Pleomorphomonas sp. PLEO: one gene and its partner. The protein of the gene in region 1 interacts with the protein of each later gene in a pairwise test. Links are inferred from orthologs where the notes say so. Each region holds a gene or a part of one and is shown on either strand. Other genes may lie near its edges.

Region 1 (3,088 bases):
AAAGATCAAGCCTGGCGAATCCACCCTGATCGAGCCGACCTCGGGCAACACCGGTATCGCACTCGCTTTCGTCGCGGCGGCCAAGGGTTACCGGCTTATCCTGGTCATGCCGGAATCGATGTCCATCGAACGGCGCAAGATGCTGAAGTTGCTCGGTGCGGAACTTGAGCTGACCGAAGCGGCCAAGGGTATGAAGGGCGCCATTGCCAAGGCAGGAGAGCTGGCCGCCAGCATTCCCGGTGCCGTTATCCCCCAGCAGTTCGAAAACCCGGCCAACCCGGAAGTTCACCGCATCAGCACCGCTGAGGAGATCTGGAACGATACCGAGGGTAAGGTCGACATCTTCGTTGCCGGCATCGGCACCGGTGGCACGATTACCGGTGTTGGCCGCCTTCTGAAGGAACGCAAGCCCGACGTAAAAGTGGTTGCCGTCGAACCGAGCGAGAGTCCAGTGTTGTCGGGCGGTAATCCGGGGCCGCACAAGATCCAGGGCATCGGTGCCGGTTTTGTGCCTTTGGTTCTCGACACCAAGGTCTATGACGAAATCCTGCCCGTGCCCTCGGAAGAAGCGCTCGCCACCGCTCGCCAAGTGGCGAGATTGGAAGGCGTGCCGGTCGGCATTTCCTCGGGCGCTGCCTTAGCGGCGGCGGTCAAGCTTGGACAGCGACCGGAAAACGCCGGCAAGACCATTGTGGTGATCGTGCCGTCGTTTGCCGAGCGCTACTTGTCGACCGCGCTCTTCGAGGGGCTAGCCTGACCCCCATCCGGCTCGCCGGACATTACGGGCGCATTATCGGCGGCGGGTACCTTCAGGGTGCCGGCCGCTTTTCTTTTGGCAAGGTCAACGAAAAAAGCAAGGATCAGGTCGCCGACGCCAGCATCCGAAACCAAAGCCGCCGCGTCCACCGGGTTGAAGAAACGCACCTCGCGCTGACCCTTTTCCTGCCAGTCATCAAGCTGCTTCTCGACGGCCAGCGGAAAAACATCAACCAACACTTTTTCCTGACGCTTGGGAAACTGCTTGATGTAGGTGAAGCGGCCAAAGGGCTTGAGCTCGGCACTACCGATCAGACCGGCTTCTTCCATGGCCTCGGTTTCCGCGGCTTCATGCCGCTTGAGGCCTTTGATCGGCCAACCCTTGGGCAATATCCAGCGACCACTGTCTCTGGTGGTGATCATCACCACCTCATAACCGTGCGCCGTCAGGCGGTAGGGCAGGGCGGCGACTTGCCGGAACTTTTCGAGCGTCGCCTTTGCCACAACCAACCCCTTTGGAGACTTGATCACCAAGCGCACCCCCACTGCCGGAACGGACAGGAAAGAGCGCGGTTGCGCTCTATGACATAATTTGCCGGCTAATAACACCCTAGCCAGACCGGCTGGGAGAATCCCGCATATCCTGCTGGCAGCGATCAGGCCGTTTCTGCCTGCTCACCATCATTCAAATAGATATTCCAAAGAGCTTTTTCACCGATTGTGGCGATAAACGCGATGTGCGCTTCCGTCTCGGCCGCAGTGATATGGGAGGGCAACGCAATAGGACGCGGTCGCAGGGCAACGCGACCGCCGGTTTGTCCGGACGACGTCGTTTGCGCAGAAACGCTGAGATCGAGGCCGGCCTGTCGCCCACCGGTGAGCTCGAGGTAAACCTCGGCCAGAAGTTCGGCGTCCAGCAGAGCGCCATGTTTGACACGCCGGGATCGATCAATACCGTAGCGATTACAAAGCGCATCAAGACTGGCCGGCGCGCCGGGGTGCTTGCGGCGGGCCATCATCAGCGTATCGACGACGCGGTCGGTGCCATAGGTCGAGCGACCCGACGCCTTCAGCTCGAAATTGATGAAGCCCATATCGAAGCTGGCGTTGTGGGCAACCAGTTGGGCGTCGTCAACAAAGGCAAGGAAGGCGTCCGCCACATCGTCGAAACGTGGCTTGTCGGCCAGAAACTCGTCTGACAGACCGTGAACGTCGAAGGCTTCCTTGGGCACCGATCGGCCCGGATTGATGTAGACGTGAAAGTTGCGTCCGGTCGGGAAGCGGTTGACCACCTCGACGCAGCCAATCTCGACGAGGCGGTCGCCGGTCTTGGGATCCAGTCCAGTGGTTTCGGTATCGAAGACGATTTCGCGCATAGTCGAATCCTGCCCGTCGAAGGCGAGGATTTCAAGGAAATCCGGCCTGCTTGTCCCCCGCCAATTGCTCAGGCAAGCAGTTGGCGAAGAAATATCGCGACGGCATCCCTGGCCGCGCCGAAGCCGTCGCCAGACGGTACCACGAAATCGGCTCGCGCCTTCTTCTCGGTGTCGGGCATCTGGCGAGCGAGAAGCGCCTCAAATTTTTCCGCCGTCATTCCAGGGCGCGCCAGTACCCGGGCGCGCTGCACCTCCGCCGGCGCCGAGACTACGACAACTTTATCAACGTCGTGATGACGGCCAGTTTCGAAGAGCAAGGGGATGTCGAGTACCACCGCCGGCACGCCATCGGCTCGGGCTCGATCAAGGAAATCGGCTTCCACCCGGCGTACTGCCGGATGGACAATGGCTTCCAATCGACGGAAAGCATCGGCTTCTGCCGAAAGTCGTTCGGCAAGTTTGGCGCGATCAACTCGCCCATCGATCGTGGTTCCGGGGAACACCGATTCGATTTCTTTGGCCAGCGGTCCATCATAAAGAGCATGAACGGCGGCGTCGGCGTCAAATACCGGCAGACCCGCTTGCCGGAACAGATCGGCGGTGGTGGTCTTGCCCATGCCAATCGAACCGGTGAGGCCGATGACGATCAAAGGTCTGCCTCGATCAACGCGCGGAGTTCGGGGGTCACCGCCGGCCGGCGTTCGAACCAGCGAGCAAATCCAGGCACCGCCTGATGCAGCAGCATGCCGAGGCCGTCGGCGATACGAAGACCACGATCAGTGGCGGCTTGGAGAAATGGCGTGACGAGCGGCACGTAGACAATATCGGTGATCACCGCATCGCTCGGCACAACGCTCATGTCGAGATCTATGGCCCCATCACCCTTCATGCCGAGTGAGGTGGTATTGACGATAAAACCGGCTGTTACCGCGTATCGATTCGCAGCCGAAAGGACG
Region 2 (4,301 bases), 3.0 Mb from region 1 along the record:
CTTGGGGTACCACTTGCCCGTCACAAATTTGCCCATGGCGCCGTACACACGCTCGACTGTCTGCCCGGCGTTCGCCTTTACGACAGCTACCACTGCTCGCGATACAACACGAACACCGGCGTGCTGACAACCGAGATGTTTCGCTCGGTCTTCGCCGCCGTACGCCGGGATCTCGACGGTCGCTGAGCGCTCGTGTCAGGCGGCTAGCCGCCCTCAGGCCAACTCGACATCGACTACGCCATCGACCGCCCGGAGCGCACCGGCTAGCTGTGGTGATACCCGATAGCCGCCCGGCAATTTCACCTCCACCTCGCCCCGCCCGCGATCGCCGAGCACGATCAGTGACACATCCCCCTCCCCGCCCGGCCTCAGCACATCACGGAGCGCGGCAAGCGGCTCAACGCCGCGCAGGAAGATCCGAAGAGCGTTTTGTAATTTGCCTGCCGCCTGATCGAGAGGCTCCACGGAATCGATGCGCACCGAGATGCCTTCCGGCTTGTCCTCGGCATTGACGAGCAGGATAACTGACTGTCCGGGTTCGAGAAGGCTTCGGAAATGAGCAAGTCCCTCCGAGAAGATCACGGCTTCATACTGTCCGGTGGGATCTGAAATGCCGATGATGCCCATTTTGTTGCCGGTGCGAGTCTTGCGCTCCTGCTTGGCGACGATGGTGCCGGCAAGACGACCGGCCGCGGCCCCTCTCTTCACCGAGGCTGAGAACTGAGCCCATGTCTGCACCCTGAGGCGGCCAAGAAGCGCCTCGTAGGCGTCGAGAGGATGGGCGGACAGATAGAACCCGATTGCCGTGTGCTCGCGCTGCAGCTTTTCTTCCGGTAGCCAGTTAGGGACAGATGGAAGGCGAACGGGTTCCGGTTCGCCACCGCCACCGAACAGCTCGTTTTGGCCAGTCTCTTGCTGTTCTAGCCGATGGGCGGCAGCGGCCATCACGCCCTCGAGCCCTTGAAACATCTTGTTCCTGTTAGCTTCCAGACAATCGAAGGCACCAGCCGCGGTCAGCGCTTCGAGAATGCGCTTGTTCATCGCCTTCGGATTGATGCGGCTGGCGAAATCAGAGACTGATCGGAACGGCTTGTTGCCCCGCTGCTCGACGATATGTTCGACGGCCGCCTGGCCGACGCCTTTGACGGCGGCAAGCGCATAGAGAATGTGCTTGCCATCCACCTCGAACACCACATCGGATCGGTTGACCGAGGGCGGTTCGACAGTGATACCCAGGCGGATCGCCTCGCGCCGGAAGTCGTTGAGCTTATCGGTATTAGTCAATTCGAGCGTCATGGACGCCGCCATGAACTCAACAGGGTGGTTGGCCTTGAGATAGGCGGTCTGGTAGGCGACCAGCGCGTAGGCAGCGGCGTGGCTCTTGTTGAAGCCGTAGTCGGCGAACTTGGCCAGGAGGTCGAAAATGGTATCGGCGAGCGCCTTGTCGATGCCGCGTTCGACAGCGCCATCGACGAAGCGGACTCGCTGCTTGTCCATCTCCGCCTTGATCTTCTTGCCCATGGCGCGGCGCAACAGGTCGGCTTCGCCGAGCGAATAGCCTGACAGGATCTGGGCGATCTGCATCACCTGCTCCTGATAGACGATGATGCCGTAAGTCTCCTTCAGCACCGGCTCGATAGAGGAGTGCATATAGTCAGGCTTCTCGAGGCCGAACTTTCGGGCGCCGTAGACGGGAATGTTGGCCATGGGACCAGGCCGATAAAGCGCGACGAGCGCGATGATATCCTCAAAGCGGTCCGGCTTGATGTCCGAGATGGCCTTGCGCATGCCCATGCTTTCCAGCTGGAACACGCCGACCGTCTCGCCATGGGTCAGCAACTCGTAGGTCTTGGGATCATCGAGCGGCAACGCCGACAGGTCGATCTTCACCCCCTTGCGCTCGATGAGGTCGACGGCGCGCCTCAGCACCGTCAGCGTTTTGAGGCCGAGGAAATCGAACTTGATAAGGCCGGTGCTTTCTACCCACTTCATGTTGTACTGGGTGACCGGCATGTCCGAACGCGGGTCTCGATAGAGAGGCACCAGTTGATCGAGCGGTCGGTCGCCGATCACGATACCGGCGGCGTGCGTCGAAGCGTGGCGGTAAAGGCCTTCGAGCTTGATCGAGATGTCGATCAGGCGGTCCACGACCGGGTCTTCGCGTGCCTCCTTCAGCCGAGGCTCATCTTCCAGCGCCTGCCCGAGCGTCACCGGATGAGCGGGGTTCTGAGGTACCAGTTTGCAGAGCTTGTCGACCTGCCCATAGGACATCTGCAGCACGCGGCCAACGTCGCGTAATACGGCACGCGCCTGAAGCGACCCGAAGGTAATGATCTGCGCCACCTGGGTGCGGCCATACTTGCCCTGGACGTAGCGGATCACCTCTTCGCGGCGGTCCTGGCAGAAGTCGATGTCGAAGTCCGGCATCGACACGCGCTCGGGGTTGAGGAAGCGTTCGAACAGCAGGGCGAACCGCAAGGGATCGAGATCGGTGATGGTGAGCGAGAAAGCCACCAGCGAGCCTGCGCCCGAACCGCGGCCTGGCCCGACAGGAATGCCGTGCGCCTTGGCCCATTTGATGAAGTCGGCCACGATCAGGAAGTAGCCGGGAAACTTCATGCCGGTGATGATGCCCAGCTCGAATTCCAAGCGCTTATGATAGTCCTCAAGCGTTAGTCCGGGGGCAAGACCATGGCTCTCGATACGACGAGCGAGTCCCTCCCAGGCCTGACGAGCAAGTTCGGCCGCCTCGGCCGCCTCGGCCGCCGCGACGTCGTCAACGTCGGCTCCGGCAAAGCGCGGCAACAGCGGTTTGCGCTTTGGCGCCCTGACGGTACAGCGTCGGGCGATCTCAATGGTGTTTTCCAGCGCTTCCGGCACATCCGCGAACAGCGTCTGCATTTCGGCGCGCGACTTGAAATAATGCTCCTCGGTCAGACGGCGGCGATCGTCCTCGGCGACCATGCGCCCTTCGGAAATGGCGATCAGCGCATCGTGGGCTTCGTAGTCGGCGCGCGTCGGAAAATAACACTCGTTGGTGGCGACAAGCGGCAAGCCGCGCGCATAGGCGAGCTCAACGAGATGTGGCTCGACCATCACCTCCTCGGGCGTGCCGTGCCGCTGCAGTTCGACGTAGAGGCGGTCGCCAAATAACTGTTCAAGCAGCGCAAGGCGGCTTTCGGCCTGTGGCATCAGCCCCGCGGCGATTGCCTTGTCGACCGGACCGCTAGGACCGCCCGTCAGTGCGATGATTCCACCGGTCAGCCCTTCGAAACGGCCGATCGGCAAATTGGCGGCAGCGCCGGGTTCCGATTCCAGGAAGGAGCGCGACATCAGCACCGTGAGGTTGGCGAAACCTTCCGCCGTTGCTGCCAGGAGCACGATGGACGGCAGCGCCTGCGGCAGTCCGCCCGGTCGGCGGCGGTCGGTGCTATCATCCCCGAAATCGACGGCCATTTGGCAGCCGATGATCGGCTGCAATCCCTTCTCGATGGCCTTCTCGGAAAATTCGAGGGCGCAGAAAAGATTGCCAGTGTCGGTAATCGCCAGTGCCGGCTGGTTGTCAGCCAAGGCAAGCTTCAGCGCCTTGACGAGGGGAAGCGCCCCTTCAAGAAGCGAATAGGCGCTGTGAACGCGCAGGTGAATAAAGCCAACGTCGCCGATCATCGCCATGTTCCGATTGGAAGCCGATCCACCACATCGGATCGGCGAAGACAGGCTACCCCATCCAGCCAAGCGATCGGAGTGTTTTCGTGGAAAGGCTTGCGACTTGTGGAAAACTCACCCCGTCCATCCCCAAGCTCAAACCAATATGTCAGCCGAACTCAATATCAGCACCAGCATGGTGCCGAACAGGACCAGGGCGCCAAGGGCCGCTACATCGCGGACGATAGCTGCCGAGGCAATCGCCGAGGCGAGGCGCTCGCGCGGCGATAGCGTGAAATCGCGCACCGTAGGCATCGATTCACGCGAAAATCCGGGCAAAACCTGAGCAGAGCCCGACAATGATCTTTTTTTGTTCTGGGTCGGTGGCGCCTGATTGTAGCGAATACCGACCACACACTCGATTTCCCTGATGGAAAACTTGGCATTTATGACAGGCATCCTCGCCTCCGTGTTCCCTGTTATTCCCTATAATGTTCCGCCTTTGTTCTGTTGTCAAGCATGCCCTTAACCTAGATCAAAATACGATAGTTCTTGTAACGTTCACGTGCGTATGAGAAGGATTCGCGCGTATGGAAATAGGGAATCGTTAGGTCGAAATAGCCGCCGGAGGAGCTTGCATGCGCATCGCCACCTGG

Evidence for each region.
Region 2: the proteins of dnaQ (region 1) and dnaE interact in binary tests that used the Escherichia coli proteins (3 or more experiments, as listed by UniProt). The link is inferred for Pleomorphomonas sp. PLEO from one-to-one orthologs.

Annotation. Positions count from the first base shown.
Region 1 is NZ_CP166625.1:599,539-602,626, forward strand. Bases 273-3,048 are described here. They hold dnaQ (DNA polymerase III subunit epsilon), read right to left. Parts: upstream 2,133-3,048; coding sequence 1,413-2,132; downstream 273-1,412. Other genes in these bases: cysK (cysteine synthase A), read left to right, coding at 273-757; AB6N07_RS02555 (NUDIX hydrolase), read right to left, coding at 721-1,287; coaE (dephospho-CoA kinase), read right to left, coding at 2,201-2,782; AB6N07_RS02570 (shikimate dehydrogenase), read right to left, coding at 2,779-3,048. Outside these bases: more of cysK, read left to right, coding at 1-272; more of AB6N07_RS02570, read right to left, coding at 3,049-3,088. UniProt on the Escherichia coli protein: DNA polymerase III is a complex, multichain enzyme responsible for most of the replicative synthesis in bacteria. The epsilon subunit contain the editing function and is a proofreading 3'-5' exonuclease.
Region 2 is NZ_CP166625.1:3,637,989-3,642,289, forward strand. What follows is about bases 14-4,002. They hold dnaE (DNA polymerase III subunit alpha), read right to left. Parts: upstream 3,667-4,002; coding sequence 214-3,666; downstream 14-213. Other genes in these bases: AB6N07_RS16965 (uracil-DNA glycosylase), read left to right, coding at 14-186; AB6N07_RS16975 (hypothetical protein), read right to left, coding at 3,802-4,002. In the rest of the region: more of AB6N07_RS16965, read left to right, coding at 1-13; more of AB6N07_RS16975, read right to left, coding at 4,003-4,104; xth (exodeoxyribonuclease III), read left to right, coding at 4,284-4,301. UniProt on the Escherichia coli protein: DNA polymerase III is a complex, multichain enzyme responsible for most of the replicative synthesis in bacteria. This DNA polymerase also exhibits 3' to 5' exonuclease activity. The alpha chain is the DNA polymerase catalytic subunit.